DNA from 4 places in the Paenibacillus sp. FSL R5-0749 genome. Region 1 is predicted to be linked to each of the others. Evidence: riboswitches for the same ligand, from Rfam matches in the RefSeq annotation. Region 1 holds a riboswitch; each other region holds the start of a gene.
What was found. Region 1 has a riboswitch for cyclic di-AMP ahead of MKY85_RS10265 (C40 family peptidase). Riboswitches for the same ligand answer to the same signal wherever they lie in the genome.
Positions count from the first base shown of each region.

Region 2: linked by a shared signal. The riboswitch ahead of MKY85_RS07130 (hypothetical protein) and the one ahead of MKY85_RS10265 (C40 family peptidase) in region 1 are both predicted to bind cyclic di-AMP.
Region 3: linked by a shared signal. The riboswitch ahead of MKY85_RS00150 (ubiquitin-like domain-containing protein) and the one ahead of MKY85_RS10265 (C40 family peptidase) in region 1 are both predicted to bind cyclic di-AMP.
Region 4: linked by a shared signal. The riboswitch ahead of MKY85_RS17075 (3D domain-containing protein) and the one ahead of MKY85_RS10265 (C40 family peptidase) in region 1 are both predicted to bind cyclic di-AMP.

Region 1 is NZ_CP152005.1:2,267,697-2,270,815, forward strand. It holds gene MKY85_RS10250 (hypothetical protein) at 9-338, shown strand; gene MKY85_RS10255 (hypothetical protein) at 458-676, shown strand; gene MKY85_RS10260 (carboxymuconolactone decarboxylase family protein) at 818-1,147, shown strand; gene MKY85_RS10265 (C40 family peptidase) at 1,247-1,711, opposite strand; cyclic di-AMP (ydaO/yuaA leader) riboswitch at 1,717-1,848, opposite strand; gene pelA (pectate lyase) at 2,267-3,119, shown strand, end outside.
Region 2 is NZ_CP152005.1:1,634,477-1,637,595, forward strand. It holds gene MKY85_RS07115 (urease accessory UreF family protein) at 1-74, opposite strand, end outside; tRNA gene MKY85_RS07120 (tRNA-Leu) at 518-600, shown strand; gene MKY85_RS07125 (glutathione peroxidase) at 749-1,228, opposite strand; cyclic di-AMP (ydaO/yuaA leader) riboswitch at 1,600-1,775, shown strand; gene MKY85_RS07130 (hypothetical protein) at 1,891-2,289, shown strand; gene MKY85_RS07135 (HAD family hydrolase) at 2,626-3,119, shown strand, end outside.
Region 3 is NZ_CP152005.1:31,826-34,944, reverse strand. It holds gene rnmV (ribonuclease M5) at 1-192, opposite strand, end outside; gene MKY85_RS00150 (ubiquitin-like domain-containing protein) at 348-1,532, opposite strand; cyclic di-AMP (ydaO/yuaA leader) riboswitch at 1,804-2,057, opposite strand; gene MKY85_RS00145 (TatD family hydrolase) at 2,299-3,069, opposite strand.
Region 4 is NZ_CP152005.1:3,876,632-3,879,750, reverse strand. It holds gene MKY85_RS17085 (ABC transporter substrate-binding protein/permease) at 1-414, shown strand, start outside; gene MKY85_RS17080 (amino acid ABC transporter ATP-binding protein) at 401-1,123, shown strand; cyclic di-AMP (ydaO/yuaA leader) riboswitch at 1,344-1,540, shown strand; gene MKY85_RS17075 (3D domain-containing protein) at 1,543-2,214, shown strand; gene MKY85_RS17070 (polysaccharide deacetylase family protein) at 2,322-3,116, opposite strand.

The DNA.
Region 1 (3,119 bases):
GCAACACCATGGGGAACCAACCGGCAACAGAACAATTCTTTAATGATAAGCTGGCGGAATCGAAAGTTCATTTTGAACGTGCCCTGGATTGTAAACATACGGAATTCGATGACCTTTATCCCTATATGATTGAACATCCTCAATTTTTCTGGTACAAACGCTATGTTGCCTGGTCAGAATTACTGACGATTGTAGGCTTATGCGAAGAGTTGTCCTTCTCTTGGAAAGAACAATTTACACCGCATCAAGTGGAGTACCTTGAAGAACGTGTGATGTCCGCCAAAGTGCTTGATTTTTGGTTCGAGAAGAACGACAGCAAAGAGCACGCGCAGCGGTAACTTTCAGTCGGGACATAATTTCGAATGACATGACAGTCCAATACAGTCACGTGAGACCTAAATGACTTTTCATTTAGGTCTCTTTTTGTAAATAAATTTGGAATATAGGAGCCATGAACATGATTAGTGATACAGAATTGGACGCCCTGCGTCTGTCAGGTGAGAAAGTCAGAGTAGTACGGGACGAGCTGGAATCGAACGATGTAACCGGGATTGTCGTTGCCTGGGATGGCGAGCAGGTACTTATCCGTCGTCAAAATCGACGTGTCGTCAAGTTGGATCGTGGTTACCGCTATCAGTTGTTCAGCGAACCCCGGCAAAGTCCACTTGGTGAGTAACAACGATCATTATGTCAGAAGTATGAGCGTACAAATGTTTGGAATTACCATGATTTCTTGGCATAATTGACTCACTCGGGAGAGAAGATAGGTACAGTGAAGAAATTCTGTAACTATAGCCGAGAGGGTGTGCTGCAAGACATGACATTGATGAATGATAAAGTTCATGCCTACAAGGATCAGATTGGAGCATTAAGTGATGTGCTGCCAGGTGTGGTGAAGTCGTATCATGAGTTTACCGGAGAATGCTTCCAACCTGGGGCGATTGATGCGAAGACCAAACAGCTCATCGCGCTTGGTATTGGCTTGTTCGCCAACAATGAGGTATGTACCTTCTATCATGTAGAAGAAGCACGTGCCAAGGGCGCTACAGATCAGGAGATTATGGAGACCGTTGCTGTGGCCGGAGCTGTAGGAGGCGGACATGCCCTGTCCCAGGGCGCGATGCGAGTGCAGAAGGCGCTGCATTAAGTGTAAGATGGAGGTAGTCCAAGGACTGTCCTCCTAAAGAGGAAATCAAACAAAAGAGGAGGTTCCGGTTGATCCGGAGCCTCCTCTTTGATATTATCCCTACATTTTCCCTAACATTTTATCGTACATAAACTGTCCAGTTACCCGACGTGCTGTTACGTAACGATCATTGAAATAAGGATTGCTCATTTTGGTGATGCTTACCCCTTTGCTGCTGGATGCATGTGCAAATTGTCCGCCGCCGATATAAACACCTGTATGTGAAATGCCTTTGCCTGTTGTGTTAAAGAACACCAGATCACCTGTCCGAACATTGCTCTTGGCTACTGGAGTACCTGCTTTGGCTTGCTGTTGCGAAGTACGTGGCAATTCAATGCTGTATTTATTGAAAATATATCTCATAAACCCGGAACAGTCGAACCCGGCCAGAGTCGTGCCACCCCACTTGTAAGGAATACCTGTCATGTTGTTCACTACGGAGTTAATACTGCTTGCCTCTGTGCTTGTTGCCCCGGATGTAAATAGTACAGCCGCTCCAAAAATGGAGATAATCAGTTTTTTCAAAATCAATGTTCTCCCTTCGATGCCTACGGAGTTAGCTAAGGGTTCGGTAGAAGGTTCCCTATATTTCCTATGTATAAGAATAATTCACCCAAAATGGTTCCCCCGTTTTCAAACCTGAAACTCGGCAATGAATAATTAAGTTTTTGTAACTATTTGAAACTATATTGCATAAATGCGTAATTGTCAAACCCTTTTAAACCCCTTCGTAATACCTCAATGTTAGCGGAATTAACGATTTTATATGAAAGAAGGCGTCAAGTTTGGGTATCATTGATGACAAAAACGTCATTATTGATTCGTTTGAGACGAAATTGGATAAATAAATAAGTTTGTCATGAGTTAAAAGGACTATCCGTTATGTAGAATTTAAGAGATTATATTCATTAAGTTGCATATATTGACAAAAATTGATTTTTTGCATATCATCTGATTATCCAATCCACATATTGGATAAAAATGGATTTTATTATGTTATATATTTAAATTAAGGAGGTTTAAGGACGGGCGTTATAGGTAAGGTAGAATTGTGGATGTTATTACAATGAACATGGGAGAGTGTTACATTTGAAAGCAAAGAAAATAGTTACTTTTGTCCTGGCATGCGCCATGGTGTTCTCAACAGTTGGAATTGCAGTTCTCCCTGTAGGGACGGTATCTGCTGCTGATGCATCGGGTACTACAGCGAGTATTTCAGATATTTTGAAGAACCAACTGCCGGATGGAGGTTGGAGAAAAGATTATAAACAAACAAGTGGAGAGTGGGCGAAGTCCACGATTGACAACAAGGCTACATATTCAGAAATTAGAAGATTGGCGAAGGAATTTAAAAAGACGAATGATCCACGCTACTCCACAGCTGCAATCAAAGGAATCAACTTTTTGATCAATATGCAGTATTCAAACGGCGGATGGCCACAAGTCTACCAAAGCTCTGGATATCACAAGCATATTACCTACAATGATGATGCAATGATTAATGTAATGATCATGCTCGATGAAGTAGCAACACGCAAAGGTGATTTCTCATTTATCGACAGTACACTTGCTAATCGCAGTAAAAATTCAGTTGCCAAAGGTGTGGGGGCGATTCTGAATACTCAGGTCGTCTCAGGCGAGAAGCTTACAGCATGGGGACAACAACATGATTCCAGTTCCCTTAAACCAGCGAGCGCAAGAATCTACGAAGTACCATCGCTGACAGCTGGAGAGAGTGTAACGATTGTTAAATTTCTGAAAACAAGGCCTGCTACCGCTAAAATTACCGCATCCATTAAAGGAGCAGAGGACTGGTTTAACAAGGTGAAAATTACGGGTTACAAGTATGAAAGGGCAAATGGTGATAGCAAGATTATCGCTGATTCCAAAGCAGCACCGATCTGGGCACGCTTCTATGAAATAGGAACGGATA
Region 2 (3,119 bases), 630 kb from region 1:
TGGGTAAACCCTCCAACCTGAATAGAGGAATCAAGCAGTTTGACATAATCGAGCAGCTTATTCCCACGGTTCACATCATTCGCCTCCTGTGTTCGTTAAATGTCATGTTAGATGACATTTATATTCCTTTTTGTTAACTTTATGTTTGAAAATCCGAATTATATGATAGTTATCATCCCATAAACGTCCGCTTTTTGTCAATAGTATCCGTTGAATTTAATGAATAGATTCTGTTATTTAATATTTGTGTCATTTTATATAACTTATTATGTTATTTATGTGACGAAGTGCAGGGAGGAATATATATAAGGAAGGACTATATATAAATGAATCAACAAGATCGGCTCTTACCGAAAAAGAGGGGATCAAATCTAATAATATGCAGTTCATGGGTAAACATGACGAGAATATGCGTTTTTTGAGGAAAATGCCTAGCTAAAAAAGAAGGTTTAAAAAATGCTTTACTTTTATTTCTGAACCCTGTATAATCAATTCTGTTGCCGATTATTTACGACATGCGGTCGTGGTGGAATGGCAGACACGCTATCTTGAGGGGGTAGTGGGCGTATGCCCGTGGAGGTTCGAGTCCTCTCGACCGCATCATATGAACGATGAAGAAGAAGCTTTCCATTAATGGAAAGCTTCTTTTTTTGCCTTTTTGAACAGTCTGGTACCAGAAGTTGAAAAAAAGGCCATCCATTACCGGGGGTAAGGGTGCTCTACCTTCCGGCAAAGGGTGGCCGATGTACTATTTTTGCAGCAAGTTCTTGATATCTTCTTCAATCTTGTCAGGTGTTGTTTTGGGAGCATAACGTTTAACTACCTGTCCGTTCTGATCCACAAGGAATTTGGTGAAATTCCATTTGATTGCTTTGGAGCCGAGCAGGCCGGGTGCTTCTTTGCTAAGGTGTTGGAAGAGCGGGTGAGCACTTGAGCCATTCACATCAATTTTCTCAAACATAGGGAAGCTCACGCCATAATTCATCTGACAGAACTCCGCGATATCGTCGGAAGAACCTTTTTCCTGGGCAAACTGGTTGCTTGGAAATCCAAGGACTTCAAATGGCGCATCCTGGAACTTGTCTTGCAGTTCTTGCAGACCTTTGAATTGAGGTGTAAGTCCGCATGAGCTTGCCGTATTCACAATCAGTAACACTTTATCACGGTAGTCGGACATTTCAACTTCTTGACCGCGAAGGGTATTCACTTTGTAATCGTAGACTGTCATCTCAATCGCCTCCATGATATCATCTGATACCTTTCATTATATTGGTTACAATTAAATAATGCAAAACTAATATGGTGTTAAAAGAATCAAAACTGGCAAGTTGTGCAGAATGCGTGAATGAATTGCGAAGTGATTTACGCCAGAGTGAGAATTAGATAGCCTTGACGAGGTGGATAGCGTATAACCGTATTGTAAGCGTTATTATATATGAATAATGGCGAAAATCTGCCGATTCGGTGATCTGTCCGGACTTTACACCGCCATGGCACGGGTGTATGATTCATATCGTAATTTCAATTTAAAACTAAATTGTACCTGAAAAACGAAACAAACGATAATATCGCTCAATCTTAACTTAAGATATACGAACGATGTTTTAATCGCTGAGTTTCCATTCATTCATGAGTGGGAAACGGGGGAACCAACGGAATGCGCTGTCCAGGACAGTAGGCATTCATGGGGTGAATTTTCCGGTGACAGCCGGAAATAGGGCGACTCTCGCGCCCGAATCCGTCAGCTAACCTCGTAAGCGTTAAAGGGAGAGGCAACAAGCCGTACGCTGGTTCATGGCGATTTCGCCATGGATTCTTTAAGAAGCGTTCGGGAGGCCTTGGTCCCCCACGCTTCTTTTTTGTTGTCTTTTCACGCCAAGGGAGGAACGAATGATGGATAATGAGATGATCTTAGTGACTGCTCCTAATGAAGCAGGACGCAAATTTATCAAATTGCTGATGTACAAAAAAATGCCGTTTGCCGTTCTAACCAACAGTGCAGGGGAAGAGCGCAGACTCCGTAGAATCGGAGTAGAACATGTCATTCGCATGAATACGGCTGCAGCTCAAAAATGGTTTTTGCCGCAGGCAAGCGTTGGCAACGTGTTTATTTTCGAGAACAGTCTGAATCTGACCTGTCGTTATTTACAGATCTGTCGATCGTGGACATCGAAATCCCTATGCGTCATTACGGAGCAAAGCCATCCGAAGGGGATCTATCGGGGAATGGGTGCAGACCGGATTGTATATTCACTCAATGGGGAAGTCGGCTTTCTCCTCAATGGGTAATGTCATAGCTTGAGATTGCTCAGGTGTAAGGTGCCTGTTATAATTGAATGTATCGATAAACGGAAATTTGAGGAGACTCGTGCATGATGGTGAGTCTTCTTTTTTATGGTTTTAAAGGTTAAAGGTAGTTCAAAAAGTCCGCTTTTGATTACGAAGGATGCCTAGCGGCATCATCAGCATCGAATATGTAATTCAGCCGAAATGTCCGTTGCTCACGTAGTTTTCCCTACGCTCCGCTACTCCATTTCTAGCTTCATTCCATCTTCTCGATACTGAAAACCAGACTTTTTGAACACGAACTTTTAGATTGCCTGTGGCTTACAAGGAGGAATTGGCGTGCCGGATGTGGGTGGATTGAAGTGGTTGTTTTTTGATGTTGGAGATACGCTAGTGGATGAATGGGACCCCGTTGATGATATTATCGGACAGTTCGTTCGCGAAGCCGGTGCTTTGGGGTATCCGGTGAAGATTGAGGCGGTACGTGAACTGTTCGCGAACTGTTATCAGAAATATGAACAATGGCCCATGAGAGTGGCAATTCGCACATTCATTGAAGATGAAGGACATCAGAAACAGATTCAGGACAAGCTGAAGTTTAAAAAAGATCTTGAACGACCTTTTCCTTCAGCGGATTCCGTTCTTCAGCAGTTGTCGCGGTATTATCGCATTGGCATTATCGCCAATCAGAGTCCTGGAACGGAAGAAAGACTGGAGAGTTACGGACTGCGAAAGTATGTTGATGTTCTGGCATGCTCGGCTGAAGAAGGGGTGTCCAAGCCAGATCCAGAGCTGTACGCTGTAGCCCTGAAACAGGCGGGTTGTGCACCGGA
Region 3 (3,119 bases), 2.2 Mb from region 1:
ACGAATGCGTTCGCCGGCATGATCCGGATCTGTCAGTACAATGACTCCCCGTCTCTCCTGAGCAAGCGCAATCCGCTTCAGAATGCGTTGGTTGATGGCTGATCCACCTGTTTCTATGGTATCGGCTTCCACAGCCCGACGGATGGCTACCGTATCATCACGGCCTTCCACCACAATGACTTCTTTTATCATGTTCCATTTCTTCCTTTCTAACGCAAAAAGAAGAGGAATATCCTCTTCTCTGCCAAACGGCGGGGGAGACTGAATTCAGACCCCTCCGCCGCATATTCCGCATGAATCATTCATGCAACTATTTTATAGCATTCCCATTTCAAAGTAAAACGATTTTAGTTCGCTTCCGGCTTCACCGGACCGATCACGTAGACCGTCTTGCCTTTCTTGCGTCCAAAATTCAGGGCATGCTTCACACTGTCATAATATACGTCAATTTTGTTGCCTTTAATGGCACCGCCTGTATCTTCCGCACGACGGAATCCCAGACCTTCGATATATACCCACCAGCCAATTGGAATGACTTTGGGATCAACCGCGATGGTGCGCCCTTCCGTTACACGAGTACCGGAAGCTGTTTTGGTTCCAATGCCAGGCTCTTCGGAAGAGTAGGCAGTCATGGATACATTCTTAAGTACTTTGGAATATTTAAAAGAAGTCCCGGATACGGTAATCACTTTGCTGCCCGAGGCAGATGTTTTCTTCGAGTTCGTTGTTGTAGCCTTCTTCGTTGTTGAAGTTTGAGCTGATACGGTCTGAATCTCTGGTTTTTTCACAACAGGTTTTGCTTTGGTGCCGACAGCAATCACTTTATCTACACGATTATTCGCGACAGATTTGCCGACCATTTTTTTGGAGACCAATTCTCCATCCTGAAATACCTTTTCGATGTGCTGTACAAGTGTGCCTTCTTTGCCGTTCACAACGACACGGTTATCCCCTTTGTACAAGCTAGGGTCAGCCGTTTTAATTACTTTGTAAGCGATTGGTTGTTCTACATCCACTGTACGCTTTGTTACGCGCACTACACGGATCTTCATATCTGCTTTGATCGCAGTTCCAAGCGCCGGATACACCTTATCATTACTTTCAACTTGAATACCTGATTTTTGAATTGCATCTTCTACGGATGAATCCGTTGTATACAGAGTCTTGGTGTCTCCGTCTGCCGTAATGTTAACTGGAACGGCCCGCTCAATAACGATTCGGTCTCCATCTGTAATCGCCCCGTTCATGGACATGGATACCTTGTCGTGAGGGCTGACTGTGATCGACTGCTCCTCCAGCATTTCCTGAAGCATTCCTGTACGAGTCTCTACCACCTGAGCTTTGCCATCAATAACCAGTGAAATTTGTTTCCCGGCCTGACCGTAAACGACTAACAAGATCATGATTGTAAGCGCAATTGAGAAAATCGCGATCAATGCCATTTGACGCATGTTCTCATGCTTCCACCGCAACGCGAAAGACTTACTGGATGATCGTGACTCATGGGTCTCTTCTGGTTGGAATGTGCCCACTTCTCCGTCCTCCTTCATAGCCTCGCCGTCTAAAGTAACGCATGATGTCTTTGACGTGACTATACCAAATTTTCTACAGAACACAGATCGGACCAACTGATCGGTTCTGCACCATGAATCAATCTTCGCAACATGATGTCATCCTCCTGAATACCTACCGTATGATGACAACATTTCTTTTATTCAAAAACAAAAAAGCCAAAGAAAGAGTGTAAGAGGAACTCTTTCGTGGCTTCCGAATGATTTTGAATATCGGAAATTCATGCACGAGGTTGCCTCTCTTTTTCCGCTTGCGAGGTTAGCTGTCGGGTTCGGGCGAAAGAGAGCCGCCCTATCTTGGGTCACCCGCTCATGGCGGACGCCCTTGAATTCACCCCGAGACCCAAAGAAGAAATCAAATACGGCTTCGCAGTTCCCTTCGCTGCTTTTGGGTCAGCGAACGTTGCGCATCGGCCAAATACACCGATGTTTAAGCCCTATTGGTTCCCCCGCTCTCCGTTAACGGAGACTCAGCGAGACTGATTCATGAAAGTAATGTTGTTTCATCGGAAAGTGTCCCTTTGTTCATCCCCCGAACATCTGTCCAATTTTCCGCACAACAATTCACTGAAAAGATGATATCCTGTTTTGATGCATGTTGTAAAGCGTTGATCAAGTACGTTTTTCTGAATATTTGGTTAAAATATTGTAATATTCTTGATTTATTTGGATCAAAGGGCAAATTAACTCCGCTTACCTGCCTTTTTCACCTCATTTGCTCGTTTTTTTAACGAATTCCAAATCGTTCCATGGCATTTTTGGTGGTTATTGCAGCAATTTCCTCCACCGAAATGCCTTTAATTTCCGCAGCTGCCTCTGCAACCAGACGTACATGCGCTGTCTCATTTCGTTTCCCGCGATAAGGGTGAGGTGTCAAATACGGAGCATCGGTTTCAATGAAAAATCGGTCCATCGGAACCTTCGCTAGCACCTCTTTGGGTTGCTTTGCGTTTTTGAATGTAATCGGTCCTCCGAAGGAGAGATGGAAACCCATATCGAGACAACTTTTTGCTGTTTCCCAGCTGCCAGAGAACGAATGCATCACACCACCAACTTCACTCGCCTTCTCTTCACGCAAAATTCTTATGATATCCTCATGTGCATCCCGATTATGGATGACAATCGGCATGTTCACTTCACGCGCCAAGGCAATTTGTTGTCGTAATACGCGATGCTGTATTTCCTTCGGTGAAGTATCCCAGTGATAATCCAATCCAATCTCACCGATTGCCACCACTTTTTCATGCTTGCATAAAGATGCAATCCACTCCAAATCCCCTTCCTGCATTGTGATCGCATCTACGGGATGCCAACCTACAGCTGCATATATAAAGTCATACGTTTCAGCGAGTTTCATTGTGGTTGGAATTGTCTCCCGGTTAAAGCCAATGTTGATCATGCGACCAACTCCTGCATCCACAGCACGCTGAATCATGTCCTCGCGGTCCTCGTCGAATTGTGGTGCATCCAGATGTGTATGTGTGTCGAACAGCATCATGTCTGTATCTCCCTTCATGTCGAAATAACGACTATCTTCTTTTGAAATTT
Region 4 (3,119 bases), 1.6 Mb from region 1:
AACTTCACTGCACTTCAGGCAGGTATCATTACACTTTCAATTAATAGTGGTGCTTATCTGGCAGAGATTTTCCGTGCAGGTATTCAAGGTGTGGATCGGGGTCAGTTGGAAGCAGCTCGTTCCCTGGGAATGGGTAGAGGGGCAGCAATGCGTTATATTATTTTACCGCAAGCCTTCAAAGCTGTATTACCGGCGATCGGTAATGAATTCATAACCATCATCAAAGAATCCTCCATTATCTCCGTTATCGGTATGGTGGACATTATGTATCAGGCAAGTGTGGTCAAAAATATTACGTACCAAGGCTTGAGTCCATTTTTGATTGCAGCAGCCATCTACTTTGTAATGACGTTCATTTTGTCCAAGCTGCTGGGACGACTGGAAAGGAAGTTGAGTGCAAGTGATAGACGTTAGACAATTACACAAATCTTATGGAAATAACGATGTGCTTAAGGGCATTAACGTGACGATTGGCAAAGGTGAGGTTGTCGTGGTCATCGGTCCTTCCGGTTCGGGGAAAAGTACATTCTTGCGTTGTCTGAACCTGCTGGAACAACCTACCTCGGGAGAGATTGATTTTGAAGGCGTGTCAATCACAGACCCCAAGCACAACATTAACGCAACTCGTGAGAAAATGGGTATGGTGTTTCAACATTTCAACCTGTTCCCACACAAAACGGTAGAACAAAACATCACAATTGCTCCGATCAAAGTAAAGAAACAATCCACGCTGGAAGCGGAAAAAATTGCTGCTGATCTGCTTAACACCGTGGGCTTGTACGATAAAAAAGATGTATTCCCGAATCAGCTGTCCGGTGGACAGAAGCAGCGGATCGCCATTGCTAGAGCACTGGCCATGCAGCCGCATGTCATGCTGTTTGACGAGCCTACATCGGCATTGGACCCTGAGATGGTCGGTGAGGTACTGGATGTCATGAAACGTCTTGCAGAAGGCGGGATGACCATGGTCATCGTCACGCATGAGATGGGGTTTGCACGTGAAGTTGGAGACCGGATCCTGTTCATGGATGGCGGGGTTATTGTGGAAGAGGGAACACCTGATGAGGTGTTTGGAGCACCGAAAAATTCACGTACACGTGACTTCCTTGCGAAAGTACTCTAAATGAATTGATTAAATAGCGTTACTGACTTCGAGTCGGTAACGCTATTTTTTTGTTGAAAATAATTACATATGGGATTCAAAAAGTAACTATTCTGTTACCAAATATATAGCGGATATCTGGCCCAACACTTTTAGTGTATTCAATATTCTTACACGTGCTTATACATGTTGAATCCGTTTGGTAAGAATTACTACAAGTTCAGGTTACAAAATTGTGATATATTGAACTCTGCCGAAACTTCCGGACAGGGAGTGCGGGGGATGTAACGATGCAGATAGTGCAGGGGGAAGATCTACAGCACACTGCTTGGGGTGAATTAGGGGTACATATCGTTTCAAATGTAATGATGGACCTATAGGGTGGGCTCCTCATCCGAATCCGACAACTAACTTCGCAGGCACAATGAGGGAGGAAGACCATGATTAACAAGAAACGTATAGCCAAAACAGCAGTAGCATTAATGACAACAGCAATGCTCATTCAAGCCGTTCCGGCTCACGCCGATTCAGTTCATGTGGCCAAAGAGGGGGATACCTTCTACACCTTATCGAAACAATACGGAGTATCAATGAACACGTTAGTTAAAGCAAACAATGACATTTCGCCTTACAACATTTATGGTGGTTTGAAAATTACGATTCCCGGTAAGGCAAACAATGTAGCTGCCGCGGCGACGGAGAGCAAGACCCAAGCCAAAACGGTTACGACAGCAAGCTTGGACGTTAACACTGATAACAAAGTGGTTCAAGCGTGGGGTAAAACATTCGATTACAGTAAAACTGTGAACGTGAAAGCAACAGCATACTCTGCAGATCCGTCTGAAAATGGAGGATGGGGTGCCGTCGATTATTTCGGAAATGACCTTGAACTGGGTACGATTGCAGTAGATCCTAGTGTCATTCCACTTGGAACCAAAGTACTGGTAACGGGTCACAGCCATCCAGGCTTGCCAAAACAGGCTTTTGTGGCTACAGCACGTGATGTGGGCGGTGCAATCAAGGGTCACCGGATTGATATCTTTATCCCTGGTAGCAAACAGTCGGTAAGCACATTTGGTTTTCAGGATATCGAGTTGTACATTCTGAAGTAGAGCGTAAATTTCATTTAAACTGAATTCAAACAGGGTGTCTGCCAGTCGCTAACTTGCGATTGAACAGCACCCTTTTAATATTTCCTTGATTACCTAACACGGTTATTCTATTCTTTCGCCTTCGGTAATCCCAGCATTTCGTCCAAGGTGACCAGTTCATATCCCCGGTTACGCAGTTCCTCAATAATTTCAGGCAAAGCCTCAATCGTACCATTCAGATTCGATCCAACTCCGCCTCCTGCATGTTGTAGAACGATGGAGCCAGGTTTTACAGCAGACAGGATGTTATCTTTTACCTTTTCCTTGGAAAGACCTTTCCAGTCCAGAGAGTCAACGTTCCAGTTCACAATACTATAATGTTGTCTGGCAGCCCATTGCAGCTGTTCTTCATTAATGTCTCCATACGGAGGTCGAATCATCTTGGGCGTATATCCCGCCAAATGGCGAATGATATCCCCGGTATGTAAAATTTGTTTGCGGAAGGCATTCATCGACAGCTTACTGAACTCCGGATGATTGTAGCTGTGATTGCCAACGATGTGCCCTTCCTTAACAATCCTTTTTACCAAATCGGGGTGCTTCTCAGCACGACTACCAACGATGAAAAACGTAGCTCTGACTTTATACTTTTTCAACAGATCCAACACCTGCGGAGTAAACCGTGGATCGGGCACATCATCAAATGTTAACGCAACCTGTTTAGTTGAAGGACCATTAGTTTTGAACGTATCGGCATATTTCTGACGTAACTGTCCCAATGTTAATTGTTCTTCTTCCACGGAATCAGTATTGGATACCGATTCACTTGGCGGGTCTGAAGCATCCCGTGATGAAGCTGGTGGTGCTTGATATCCTCCGAGAAAAACAACGATAACCATCAGCATAATGAGGCGTACGCGCATAAT